DNA from 4 places in the Enterobacter sp. QK-SA4 genome. Region 2 is predicted to be linked to each of the others. Evidence: predicted binding sites of a transcription regulator. Region 2 holds the regulator's gene; each other region holds the start of a gene.
What was found. Region 2 encodes PurR, which represses purine synthesis genes. Its sites were predicted from a motif close to CANGCAAACGTTTGCNTG; they were not measured.
Positions count from the first base shown of each region.

Region 1: a site for PurR is predicted at 2,049-2,066, ahead of purT (formate-dependent phosphoribosylglycinamide formyltransferase). Genes of this name have one in related genera too.
Region 3: a site for PurR is predicted at 1,870-1,887, ahead of carA (glutamine-hydrolyzing carbamoyl-phosphate synthase small subunit). Genes of this name have one in related genera too.
Region 4: a site for PurR is predicted at 1,773-1,790, ahead of purH (bifunctional phosphoribosylaminoimidazolecarboxamide formyltransferase/IMP cyclohydrolase). Genes of this name have one in related genera too.

Region 1 is NZ_JBXFXH010000007.1:1,875,292-1,878,747, forward strand. Features, by position in the region: gene edd (phosphogluconate dehydratase) at 1-114, shown strand, start outside; gene kdgA (bifunctional 4-hydroxy-2-oxoglutarate aldolase/2-dehydro-3-deoxy-phosphogluconate aldolase) at 154-795, shown strand; gene purT (formate-dependent phosphoribosylglycinamide formyltransferase) at 837-2,015, opposite strand; gene AC1VYI_RS10505 (tellurite resistance TerB family protein) at 2,186-2,833, shown strand; gene ptrB (oligopeptidase B) at 2,919-3,456, shown strand, end outside.
Region 2 is NZ_JBXFXH010000007.1:2,752,597-2,756,052, reverse strand. Features, by position in the region: gene punC (purine nucleoside transporter PunC) at 1-99, opposite strand, end outside; gene punR (DNA-binding transcriptional activator PunR) at 214-1,125, shown strand; gene purR (HTH-type transcriptional repressor PurR) at 1,144-2,169, opposite strand; gene cydH (cytochrome bd-I oxidase subunit CydH) at 2,467-2,556, shown strand; gene AC1VYI_RS14760 (MFS transporter) at 2,720-3,456, shown strand, end outside.
Region 3 is NZ_JBXFXH010000007.1:4,063,017-4,066,472, reverse strand. Features, by position in the region: gene ispH (4-hydroxy-3-methylbut-2-enyl diphosphate reductase) at 1-624, shown strand, start outside; gene dapB (4-hydroxy-tetrahydrodipicolinate reductase) at 830-1,651, shown strand; gene carA (glutamine-hydrolyzing carbamoyl-phosphate synthase small subunit) at 2,106-3,254, shown strand; gene carB (carbamoyl-phosphate synthase large subunit) at 3,273-3,456, shown strand, end outside.
Region 4 is NZ_JBXFXH010000007.1:4,487,363-4,490,818, forward strand. Features, by position in the region: rRNA gene AC1VYI_RS23210 (16S ribosomal RNA) at 1-1,337, opposite strand, end outside; gene purH (bifunctional phosphoribosylaminoimidazolecarboxamide formyltransferase/IMP cyclohydrolase) at 1,898-3,456, shown strand, end outside.

The sequences.
Region 1 (3,456 bases), 880 kb from region 2:
CCCCATATTCCTGACCTGAGCGCATCGCGCGTGGGGACCGGACGCGAAATGTTCAGCGCGCTGCGTGAGAAACTCTCCGGTGCGGAGCAGGGCGCAACCTGTATTACGTTTTAAGACGACTTGATTTTAACGATCTGGCGAGAGAAAACTCTGATGAAAAACTGGAAAACAAGTGCAGAAGCAATCCTGACCACTGGCCCTGTCGTGCCGGTTATCGTGGTAAACAAGCTGGAGCACGCTGTACCGATGGCGAAAGCGCTGGTTGCGGGCGGCGTTCGCGTTCTGGAAGTGACCCTGCGCACCGCCTGCGCGATGGATGCTATCCGCGCTATCGCCAAAGAAGTGCCGGACGCCATCATCGGTGCGGGTACCGTTCTCAACGCGCAGCAGCTGGCGGAAGTGACCGAAGCGGGCGCGCAGTTCGCCATCAGCCCTGGCCTGACCGAGCCGCTGCTGAAAGCCGCCACCGAAGGTACCATTCCGCTGATCCCTGGCATCAGCACCGTCTCTGAACTGATGCTGGGCATGGACTACGGTCTGAAAGAGTTTAAATTCTTCCCGGCTGAAGCGAACGGCGGCACCAAAGCGCTGCAGGCGATTGCGGGTCCATTCTCTCAGGTGCGCTTCTGCCCGACGGGCGGTATCTCTCCTGCCAACTACCGTGACTACCTGGCGCTGAAAAGCGTGCTTTGCATCGGCGGTTCATGGCTGGTTCCGGCGGATGCGCTGGAAGCGGGCGACTGGGATCGCATCACCAAACTGGCTCGCGAAGCGGTTGAAGGTGCGAAGCAGTAAGCCACTCGCCGCATGAAAAACGGGCCTTACGGCCCGTTTTTTTATCCTGCAACCTTGACGTTCGCAGCGGCCGCTTTCGCTCTCGCCACGGCGTCGTCAACGTTATCCCCGGTGGCTAATGCCACGCCAAGACGGCGGGTTCCGTCGATCTCCGGCTTGCCGAACAGACGTACCTGCAATCCTGCACCCACCGCCCCGTCGACGTTATCAAACGTGACGTTCTGGCTGGTTAACTGCGGCAGGATCACCGCCGAGGCGGCCGGGCCATACTGACGAACACCGCCGACGGGCAGGCCGAGGAACGCGCGCACGTGCAGGGCGAACTCGGAGAGATCCTGCGAAATCAGCGTGACCATGCCGGTGTCATGCGGGCGAGGGGAGACTTCGCTGAAAATCACCTCATCACCGCACACAAACAGCTCCACGCCGAACAGGCCATAGCCGCCCAGCGCCAGGACGGTTTTACGGGCGATCTCCTGAGCACGCTCCAGCGCCAGGGTGCTCATCTGCTGCGGCTGCCAGGATTCGCGGTAATCGCCATCCTCCTGACGGTGGCCAATCGGGTCGCAGAAATGGACGCCGTCAACGGCGCTGACGGTCAGCAGGGTGATTTCGAAATCAAACTTCACGACGCCTTCGACGATTACGCGACCGGCTCCGGCACGGCCGCCCTGCTGGGCATAATCCCACGCGTTATCCAGGGTGCCGCTGTCGCGAATAAAGCTCTGCCCTTTTCCGGAGGAGCTCATCACCGGCTTAACGATGCACGGGTAGCCAATCTCCTCAACGGCCTGCATGAACGCGGCCTTATCGCCAGCAAAACGGTAGCTCGAGGTGGGCAATCCCAGCTCTTCCGCCGCCAGGCGACGAATGCCTTCGCGGTTCATGGTCAGCTTTGCGGCTTTCGCACAGGGCACTACGCGCTGGCCTTCCTGCTCCAGGGCGATCAGCGTATCGGTGGCGATGGCCTCAATTTCCGGCACGACAAAATCGGGTTTTTCGCGCGTAATCAGCTCACGAAGGGCATCGCCATCCAGCATGTTAATCACATAAGAACGATGGGCGACATGCATGGCGGGTGCGTCGGCGTAACGGTCTACGGCAATGACTTCCACACCTAAACGCTGGCACTCAATGGCGACCTCTTTTCCCAGCTCGCCCGATCCCAACAGCATCACTCGCGTCGCCGCAGGTCGCAGCGCAGTTCCTAAACGAATCATAACAATCCCCCTGAAAAAGTTGCGCGCAGTATAAACGAAAACGTTTGCGTCTGTCTTGCGCAGGGATAAACGCGAGGGCAGAAATTTGCGCTTCTTTAGCCCGACCAGACATTTCCTGACGCCCGCTCGCTTACGCTGTGGAACATGTTCACCGTTAAGTGAGGGAAACCATGTCTGGCTGGTTAAATCAATTGCAATCCCTGTTAGGGCAGAAAACATCGTCTGGCGAACGGGACCTCAGCAAACTGCTGGTACCCGGGGCGCTCGGCGGGCTGGCAGGCCTGCTGGTCGCGAATAAATCCTCACGCAAGCTGCTGGCAAAGTATGGTACAGGCGCGCTGCTGGCCGGCGGCGGCGCCATCGCGGGCACCGTGCTGTGGAATAAATACAAGGACAGGGTACGGACCGCGCACAGCGATGAACCGCATTACGGCGAGCACACCTCGCCGCTGGATCTGCGTACCGAACGGCTCATTCTTGCGCTGGTCTTTGCCGCGAAAAGCGACGGGCATATTGACGATAAGGAACGATCGGCGATCGAGCAGCAGCTGCGCGAGGCCGGTGTTGAAGAGAAGGGAAGAGTGCTGGTGGCGCAGGCGATAGAACAGCCGCTCGAGCCGCAGCGTCTTGCGCAAAGTGTGAAAAATGAGGAAGAGGCGCTGGAGCTTTATTTCCTCAGCTGCGCCGCCATCGATATCGATCACTTTATGGAGCGCAGCTACCTTAACGCTCTGGGCGATGCGTTAAAGATCCCTCAGGACGTGCGCGAGGGTATTGAGCGGGATATCCGGGAGCAAAAACAGGCGTTACAGGGATAGCCGTCGCCGTCGCGACGCTGTTTCGCTTGCATCATGCGTGGGTTTTGCCAACCTTATAGGGTGTAAAACTTAAAAGAATGATGACATGCCACCGAAAGCCCGACGTACTCCTTATGCGATCACCACGCATGGCGATACGCGTATAGACAACTATTACTGGCTGCGGGACGATTCTCGCTCCCGGCCAGAGGTACTCGACTACCTGCACGAGGAAAACGACTATGGCCGCAAGGTCATGTCCAGCCAGCAGACGCTTCAGGACCAGCTGCTGAAAGAAATGGTGCAGCGTATTCCCCAGCGCGATATCTCCGCGCCCTGGACCAAAAACGGCTATCGCTATCGCCATATTTACGAGCCCGGCAATGAGTATCCCATCTACCAGCGTCAGTCGGTGTTAAGCGCCGAATGGGATGAGTGGGATATTCTGCTCGATGCCAACCAGCGGGCCGCCCATAGCGAGTTTTATACCCTGGGCGGCATGTCCATTTCCCCTGACAACGCGGTGATGGCGCTGGCGGAGGATTATCTCTCCCGCCGCCAGTACGGCCTGCGGTTTCGCAATCTGGAGACCGGCAACTGGTATCCGGAAATGCTGGAAAATGTCTCCCCGGATTTTGTCTGGG
Region 2 (3,456 bases):
CTGCATGGCGGCAAACGCCGGCAGGTACATATCGGTGGCCAAAAAGCCCAGCACGCTCAAGCCGCCGAGCCAGACTAAAAAACCGTTCCTGGGTTGCATTATTTTATTCTCCTGAGGAGGCAGGTATACATTGGCGCTGAGTGTAGGGAGTGCAAAGCCGCTTGTGAAACGCTAATATTTGGCGGGTGCATTCAAAAATTTTGCAGGCAGAAAATGTGGTCAGATTATTCTCTTGAAGTGGTCGATGCTGTTGCGCGTAACGGCAGCTTTAGCGGTGCGGCGCAGGAGCTGCACCGCGTCCCTTCGGCCATCAGCTACACGGTGCGCCAGCTGGAGGAGTGGCTGGCGGTTCCGCTGTTTGAACGGCGGCATCGCGATGTGGAATTAACGCCCGCAGGCGCGTGGTTTTTGAAAGAAGGGCGTTCTGTTATCAAAAAAATGCAGATCACCCGCGAACAGTGTCAGCAGATCGCTAACGGCTGGCGGGGACATCTTTCCATCGCGGTGGATAACATTGTTAAACCCGAGCGCACCCGGCAGATGATCGTCGATTTCTACCGTCATTTTTCTGACGTCGAGCTGCGGGTCTCGCAGGAGGTGTTTAACGGCGTCTGGGATGCGCTGGCGGACGGCAGGGCAGAGATGGCGATTGGGGCCACGCAGGCGATCCCGGTCGGGGGACGTTACGCTTTTCGCGATATGGGAATGCTGAGCTGGAAATGCGTGGTGGCAAGCGATCATCCGCTGGCGGCGATGGAAGGGCCGCTGAGCGATGACACGCTGCGCAACTGGCCGTCGCTGGTGCTGGAGGATACGTCCCGTTCATTGCCCAAGCGTATCACCTGGCTTCTCGACAACCAGCGGCGGGTGGTGGCCCCTGACTGGGAATCGTCGGCGACGTGCCTCAGCGCCGGGCTGTGCGTCGCGATGGTGCCCGTTCATTTCGCGCGTCCGCGCATCGATACCGGAGAGTGGGTTGAGCTGACGCTGGAGAATCCGTTCCCGGATGCGGCCTGCTGCCTCACATGGCAGCAAAATGATGTCTCGCCTGCTATGGCCTGGCTGCTGGATTATCTGGGAGACAGCGAAACGCTGAACCGGGAATGGTTACGGGAGCCAGCGTAGCTGGCCCCCGTAAAGCGATTAACGACGGTAGTCGCGGAACGGACCATCCGCAACGGAACGGCGTTCGATAAGACGCGGGTGAACTTCAATGGACTGCGACTCTTCACGCTTGTTGACGATTCTGTCCATCAGCATGTTAAAGGCCGTTTCGCCCAGCGAGTCTTTTGGCTGGTGAATGGTGGTCAGCGCCGGGGTGAAGAAGCGCGCGTTACGCACGTTGTCATACCCGATCACGGAAATATCCTGCGGTACGCGCAGGCCTAGCTCGTCGGCAGCGCAGAGCGCGCCCATGGCCATGATGTCGCCCCCGCAGAAGACGGCGGTTGGACGGTGAGGCTGGGAGACGATCTGCTGCATCGCGCGGTAGCCGGATTCCGGCTCAAAGTCGCCCTGCACAATCCAGTTTTCCGGCACGTTGATCAACGCTTCTTCCATCGCTTTCATAAAACCGGCCAGACGGCCCGCGCCGGTGTTGCGCTCCAGCGGACCGGGGATCACGCCAATCTCGCGGTGACCGCGTTCGATCAAATAACGACCGGCCATATAGCCGCCTTCAAAGGCGTTATCGATAACGGAATCGGTGAAGTCTGCGCGCGCTTCGCCCCAGTCCATCACCACCATCGGAATATGGCGATACTCTTCCAGCATCGACAGCACGGACTCCGGATACTCGGAACACATCACCAGCAGGCCATCAACGCGCTTTTGCGCCATCATCGACAGGTAGGCACGCTGTTTTTCAATGCTGTTCCACGCGTTGCCCAGAATCAGGGTATAGCCTTTCTGGAAGCAGTTCTTTTCGACCGCTTCAATGATCTCGGCAAAATAGGCCGCTTCACTGCTGGTTGCCAGTAATCCAATGGACTTGGTGTGATTAACCTTGAGGCTGCGCGCAACCGCACTTGGCGAATAGTGCAGCTCTTTGATCGCTGCCCAGACGGCGTTGCGCGTCTCTTCCGCCACAAAGCGGGTTTTGTTAATTACATGTGATACGGTTGTAGTGGAAACGTTTGCGCGTTTTGCTACGTCTTTAATTGTTGCCATTAAATGTCACTCCAGACCATATCCTAAGCTCCTGAAAAACTTGAAGGTAAACGTTTGCCTTCTCTCACCCTTATCTCGCAATCTTGAATTGCGGCACGCCGGGAAAACGACACGGGACGTCAGGAGGGGGTCAATGGCCGGTACGCTAATAAATTTAGCGTGGAATTTTGTCCTATCTTGATGAAAAGGGGAAGAGGTAAAGTGGTTATCAGTATAAATCCAGGAAGATTTTTGACGTAATCTGTGCAAAAATGAGCAAGCTCACTTTTCGTGTGGGGATTAAAAGGAGAAAAATTGATGAGTTCCGATCTTAAGTTTTCGCTGTTCACCACCGTTGTTGTGCTGGCTCTGATTGTTGCGGCCGGTCTGACGGCTGCGCTGCACTGATTTACGCGGAGGGAGAGCCTTCTCCCTCCCGACTCCCCGGATTGTTACTTCTCTGGCAAAAATCTTTTGCCATTTTGTTAACTTCTCATTTTTTGTGATTGATGTCATGCTTTCCGCTTCTTTGTTCTGTGTCACCAAATGACACGGCATCCGGAGTTGACGCATGAAAATCAATTTTCCCCTGCTGGCCCTGGCGATTGGCGCTTTTGGGATTGGCACCACTGAATTCTCCCCGATGGGGTTACTGCCTGTTATTGCCCGGGGCGTAGATGTCTCTATCCCTGCGGCAGGGATGTTAATTAGCGCCTACGCTATCGGCGTGATGGTCGGTGCGCCGCTGACGACGCTTCTGCTTTCGCACCGCGCGCGCCGCAATGCGCTGATTTTCCTGATGGCGATTTTCACCCTGGGCAACGTGCTTTCGGCCATTTCGCCAGACTACACCACCCTGATGCTATCGCGTATTCTGACCAGCCTTAATCACGGCGCATTCTTCGGGCTGGGATCGGTCGTGGCAGCCAGCGTGGTGCCAAAACACAAGCAGGCGAGCGCCGTGGCGACCATGTTTATGGGGCTAACGATTGCCAACATCGGCGGGGTGCCTGCGGCAACCTGGCTGGGGGAAGCGATCGGCTGGCGTATGTCCTTCCTGGCGACGGCCGGGCTGGGCGTGATTGCGATGGTGGCGCTGTTCTTCTCCCTGCCGAAAGGCAGCGCCGGAGAACGTCCGGAAGTGCGTAAAGAGCTGGCTGTGCTGATGCGCCCGCAGGTGCTCTCCGCGCTGCTGACCACCGTGCTGGGGGCAGGGGCGATGTTTACCCTCTACACCTATATTTCACCTGTATTGCATGACATCACCCACGCAACGCCTCTCTTTGTGACCGCGATGCTGGTGCTGAT
Region 3 (3,456 bases), 1.3 Mb from region 2:
AGCCGTCGTGGTGAAGAGTCGATTCTGATTGGCCATGCCGGTCATCCGGAAGTCGAAGGCACCATGGGGCAGTACAGCAACCCTGAAGGGGGGATGTATCTGGTTGAGTCGCCTGAAGATGTCTTTACGCTGAACGTTAAAAATGAGGCCCGTCTGTCGTTTATGACTCAGACGACGCTCTCCGTAGACGATACCTCAGACGTGATTGACGCGCTGCGTCAGCGCTTCCCGAAAATCGTCGGTCCACGTAAGGATGATATCTGCTACGCGACCACTAACCGTCAGGAAGCGGTGCGCGCGCTGGCTGAACAGGCGGATGTGGTGCTGGTGGTCGGCTCCAAAAACTCGTCTAACTCCAACCGTCTGGCCGAACTGGCGCAGCGTATGGGGAAAGCGGCGTTTCTGATCGACGATGCTACGGACATTCAGGAAGCGTGGGTGAAAGAGGCGAAATGTGTAGGCGTCACCGCAGGCGCTTCCGCGCCGGATATTCTGGTGCAAAACGTGATTACCCGTCTGCAGGAGCTGGGCGGTGGCGAGGCTATTCCGCTGGAAGGGCGTGAAGAGAACATCGTTTTCGAAGTCCCGAAAGAACTGCGCATCGACGCCCGCGAAGTCGAATAGTCCTTTTTCTGATGAAAGGCCAGCACCTCCTGTGCTGGCCTTTTTTTTACCCGTTACTTTATCGTGACGACAAAATCATGTCTTTTACTGATATTTAAGTCGGTTTCACGTTAAATTCTAATTATCGGTGTTTTCAGTTGGCAGTGCTTCTCAAGGCTGGTTAATCTGAAAACGGTTTACATCATTTTAACGTAAGAGAATAACTATGCATGATGCACAGATCCGTGTCGCCATTGCGGGCGCGGGTGGACGTATGGGCCGTCAGCTGATTCAGGCGGCACTTCAGATGGATGGCGTCGCGCTTGGCGCGGCACTGGAGCGTGAAGGTTCGTCGCTTCTGGGGTCCGATGCCGGTGAGCTGGCAGGCGCAGGCCACACGGGCGTTACCGTGCAAAGCAGCCTGGAGGCGGTTAAAGAGGATTTCGATGTCTTCATCGATTTTACCCGCCCGGAAGGGACGCTCGCGCATCTGGCATTTTGCCGTCAGCACGGCAAAGGGATGGTGATCGGCACCACCGGTTTTGACGATGCGGGCAAGCAGGCTATCCAGGATGCATCCAAAGAGATTGCGATTGTCTTCGCCGCAAACTTCAGCGTCGGCGTTAACGTCATGCTGAAGCTGCTGGAGAAGGCCGCGAAGGTGATGGGCAACTATACCGATATTGAGATCGTAGAAGCTCACCACCGTTACAAGGTTGATGCGCCATCTGGTACGGCGCTGGCGATGGGCGAAGCGATTGCGCATGCACTTGATAAAGATTTAAAAGACTGCGCGGTCTATACCCGCGAAGGTTACACCGGCGAACGCGTGCCTGGCACCATTGGTTTCGCAACCGTGCGCGCGGGTGACATCGTCGGCGAACACACGGCGATGTTCGCCGATATTGGCGAACGTGTCGAAATTACGCATAAAGCCTCCAGCCGGATGACGTTCGCCAACGGCGCCGTACGTTCCGCTTTGTGGCTTAAAAGTAAGAAAGATGGCCTTTTTGATATGCGAGACGTGCTCGATCTCAACAATTTGTAAGCATTATTACCCATCGTGATGTGGTTATTGCAGTCGTAATTGTTTGATTGCATAGGGCAATATTTTATTGCCCTTTTATTTTATCTGTTTCATCGCGTGCTTTTGCTTAATGCTCTAAAAATATATCTCTTATAGCGTTTTAACGTTACTGAAATGTAAATTTTGACCATCCGGTCTACTTTTTCATGTTCCAACACGACATTTTTTATTAAACCCGGCGCGCAAGCGTTTTCTGCGGTGATTTACCTGATCTTTTTGTCGCTTAAGCTCTGTTCCGCTCGCCAGGCTTGCAAAAGGCTAAGCAAAATATCCGTTTTAAGTTGACTTTTACCCACCAAATCTCCAGAATGCCGCCGTTTGCCAAAAATCCGCTGGCAACACATTTGCATTGATTCATGACATGGTTATGAATTAATATGCAAATAAAGTGAGTGAATATTCTCTGGAGGGTGTTTTGATTAAGTCAGCGCTATTGGTTCTGGAAGACGGAACCCAGTTTATCGGTCGGGCCATAGGGGCAACGGGTTCGGCGGTTGGGGAAGTCGTTTTCAATACTTCAATGACCGGTTATCAAGAAATCCTCACTGATCCTTCCTATTCTCGCCAAATCGTTACTCTTACTTATCCTCATATCGGCAATGTCGGCACCAATGCGGCTGACGAAGAATCTTCTCAGGTACATGCGCAAGGCCTGGTCATCCGCGACCTGCCGCTGATTGCCAGCAACTTCCGCAATACTGAAGACCTCTCTTCTTACCTGAAGCGCCATAACATCGTGGCGATTGCCGATATCGATACCCGTAAGCTAACGCGTCTGCTGCGCGAGAAGGGTGCACAGAACGGCTGCATCATCGCGGGTGATAACCTCGATGCGACGCTGGCGCTGGAAAAAGCGAAAGCCTTCCCGGGCCTGAACGGCATGGACCTGGCGAAAGAAGTGACTACTGCTGAAGCCTACAGCTGGACTCAGGGTAGCTGGACGCTGGAAGGCGACCTGCCGGAAGCGAAAAAAGAGAGCGAGCTGCCGTTCCACGTGGTGGCCTACGATTTCGGCGCCAAGCGCAACATCCTGCGTATGCTGGTTGACCGCGGCTGCCGCCTGACGGTGGTTCCGGCACAAACGTCCGCCGAAGACGTGCTGAAGATGAATCCGGACGGTATTTTCCTGTCCAACGGCCCTGGCGACCCGGCGCCGTGTGATTATGCCATCGCCGCTATCAAGTCCTTCCTGGAAACTGATATCCCGGTATTCGGCATCTGCCTCGGCCATCAGCTGCTGGCGCTGGCGAGCGGAGCGAACACCGTCAAGATGAAGTTCGGCCACCACGGTGGTAACCACCCGGTAAAAGATATCGATAACAACACGGTGATGATCACCGCGCAGAACCACGGCTTCGCCGTCGATGAAGCCTCAATGCCGGCTAACCTGCGCGTGACCCATAAGTCGCTGTTCGATGGCACCCTGCAGGGGATTCATCGCACCGATAAGCCTGCGTTCAGCTTCCAGGGCCACCCGGAAGCGAGCCCGGGCCCGCACGACGCCGCGCCGCTGTTCGATCACTTCATCGAACTTATCGAGCAATACCGTAAGACCGCTAAATAATCAGGAGCCGAGAAGACAATGCCAAAACGTACAGACATAAAAAGCATCCTGATCCTTGGCGCTGGCCCGATCGTCATCGGCCAGGCCTGCGAATTCGACTACTCCGGCGCGCAGGCGTGTAAAGCCCTGCGCGAAGAGGGTTACCGCGTAATCCTGGTAAACTCTAACCCGGCAACCATCATGACCGACCCGGAAATGGCCG
Region 4 (3,456 bases), 1.7 Mb from region 2:
CGACTTCATGGAGTCGAGTTGCAGACTCCAATCCGGACTACGACGCACTTTATGAGGTCCGCTTGCTCTCGCGAGGTCGCTTCTCTTTGTATGCGCCATTGTAGCACGTGTGTAGCCCTACTCGTAAGGGCCATGATGACTTGACGTCATCCCCACCTTCCTCCAGTTTATCACTGGCAGTCTCCTTTGAGTTCCCGGCCGGACCGCTGGCAACAAAGGATAAGGGTTGCGCTCGTTGCGGGACTTAACCCAACATTTCACAACACGAGCTGACGACAGCCATGCAGCACCTGTCTCAGAGTTCCCGAAGGCACCAAAGCATCTCTGCTAAGTTCTCTGGATGTCAAGAGTAGGTAAGGTTCTTCGCGTTGCATCGAATTAAACCACATGCTCCACCGCTTGTGCGGGCCCCCGTCAATTCATTTGAGTTTTAACCTTGCGGCCGTACTCCCCAGGCGGTCGACTTAACGCGTTAGCTCCGGAAGCCACGCCTCAAGGGCACAACCTCCAAGTCGACATCGTTTACGGCGTGGACTACCAGGGTATCTAATCCTGTTTGCTCCCCACGCTTTCGCACCTGAGCGTCAGTCTTTGTCCAGGGGGCCGCCTTCGCCACCGGTATTCCTCCAGATCTCTACGCATTTCACCGCTACACCTGGAATTCTACCCCCCTCTACAAGACTCTAGCCTGCCAGTTTCGAATGCAGTTCCCAGGTTGAGCCCGGGGATTTCACATCCGACTTGACAGACCGCCTGCGTGCGCTTTACGCCCAGTAATTCCGATTAACGCTTGCACCCTCCGTATTACCGCGGCTGCTGGCACGGAGTTAGCCGGTGCTTCTTCTGCGGGTAACGTCAATTGCTGAGGTTATTAACCTCAGCACCTTCCTCCCCGCTGAAAGTACTTTACAACCCGAAGGCCTTCTTCATACACGCGGCATGGCTGCATCAGGCTTGCGCCCATTGTGCAATATTCCCCACTGCTGCCTCCCGTAGGAGTCTGGACCGTGTCTCAGTTCCAGTGTGGCTGGTCATCCTCTCAGACCAGCTAGGGATCGTCGCCTAGGTGAGCCGTTACCCCACCTACTAGCTAATCCCATCTGGGCACATCTGATGGCAAGAGGCCCGAAGGTCCCCCTCTTTGGTCTTGCGACGTTATGCGGTATTAGCTACCGTTTCCAGTAGTTATCCCCCTCCATCAGGCAGTTTCCCAGACATTACTCACCCGTCCGCCGCTCGCCGGCAAAGTAGCAAGCTACTTTCCGCTGCCGCTCGACTTGCATGTGTTAGGCCTGCCGCCAGCGTTCAATCTGAGCCATGATCAAACTCTTCAATTTAAGTTTGATGCTCGTGAATTAAACTTCGTAATGAATTACGTATGTTCACTCAGAGACTTGGTATTCATTTTTCGTCTTGCGACGTTAAGAATCCATGTCACTTTGAGTGCCCACACAGATTGTCTGATAAATTGTTAAAGAGCAGTGCAACGCGGCTTTCGCTCACCGTTGCGAGGTGGCGTATATTACGCTTTCCTCTTTCAGAGTCAACCCGTTATTTCAGGATTTTTTCTCTTCAACCGACCGGGTTGTTTGTGAAGTGATTCACATCCGCCGTGTCGATGGAGGCGCATTATAGGGAGTTCTCCGCAGGCCGCAACCGAAAAGTTGCAAAAAAATGACTGACTGCTGTATTCCCCAGCAAAACCCCGCCTTATACCTTTTTACACACAGACTTATCCACAATGATACGAAAAAGTGAAAATGTGCGAGCGTTGCGCAAACGTTTTCGTTAAAATGCTCGCGCTTAATAAGGATGCCCCGTCAGGTGTGTTAGATGAGTTTTTCGCAGGAAAATTCATCTAACGCTCTCTGTAATCGTGAAATCCAGGGGATTTACCATGCAACAACGTCGTCCAGTCCGCCGCGCTCTGCTCAGTGTTTCTGATAAAGCCGGTATCGTCGAATTCGCTCAGGCACTTTCCGCACGCGGTGTGGAGCTGCTTTCTACAGGCGGTACCGCTCGCCTGTTAGCAGATAAAGGTCTGCCGGTAACCGAAGTGTCCGATTACACCGGTTTCCCGGAAATGATGGATGGACGCGTCAAAACCCTGCATCCGAAAGTGCACGGCGGTATTCTTGGCCGTCGCGGTCAGGACGACGCCATTATGGAACAGCATGACATCGCGCCAATCGACATGGTTGTCGTTAACCTCTACCCGTTTGCCCAGACCGTAGCCCGCGAAAACTGTTCTCTGGAAGATGCCGTAGAGAATATTGATATCGGCGGCCCAACCATGGTGCGCTCCGCGGCCAAGAACCATAAAGATGTGGCCATCGTCGTAAAGAGCAGCGATTACGAAACCATTATTAATGAGATGGATGCCAACGAAGGGTCACTGACTCTGGAAACGCGTTTCGACCTCGCCATCAAAGCCTTCGAGCACACCGCGGCGTACGACAGCATGATCGCCAACTACTTCGGTAGCCTGGTGCCTGCTTACCACAGTGAAAGCAAAGATCCTTCTGGCCGTTTCCCGCGTACCCTGAATCTGAACTTCATTAAGAAGCAGGATATGCGTTACGGCGAGAACAGCCACCAGCAGGCAGCCTTCTATATAGAAGAAGAGGTAAAAGAAGCCTCTGTTGCGACCGCTCAGCAGGTTCAGGGCAAAGCGCTCTCCTATAACAACATTGCTGACACCGACGCCGCGCTGGAATGCGTGAAAGAGTTCAGCGAGCCGGCCTGCGTTATCGTCAAGCATGCGAACCCATGCGGTGTTGCGGTAAGCACCTCTATTCTGGACGCCTACGATCGCGCCTACAAAACCGACCCGACCTCCGCGTTCGGCGGCATTATCGCCTTCAACCGCGAGCTGGATGCTGAAACCGCGCAGGCCATCATCTCCCGCCAGTTCGTTGAAGTGATCATCGCGCCATCGGCATCCGAAGAGGCGCTGAAAATCACCGCGGCGAAACAGAACGTACGCGTGCTGGTTTGCGGCCAGTGGGCAGAACGCGTGCCGGGCCTGGACTTCAAGCGTGTGAACGGCGGCCTGCTGGTTCAGGACCGCGATCTGGGTATGGTGACAGAAGCCGACCTGCGCGTGGTGACCAAACGTCAACCGACCGAACAGGAACTGCGTGACGCGCTGTTCTGCTGGAAGGTCGCGAAGTTCGTCAAATCCAACGCCATCGTCTACGCCAAAGAAAACATGACTATCGGGATAGGCGCAGGCCAGATGAGCCGCGTTTACTCCGCGAAAATCGCGGGCATTAAAGCAGGTGATGAAGGTCTGGAAGTAAAAGGCTCCGCCATGGCTTCTGACGCCTTCTTCCCGTTCCGTGACGGTATCGACGCGGCGGCTGCAGTGGGCATCACCTGTGTGATCCAGCCTGGCGGCTCAATTCGCGACGACGAAGTGATTGCCGCTGCCGACGAACATGGAATTGCAATGAT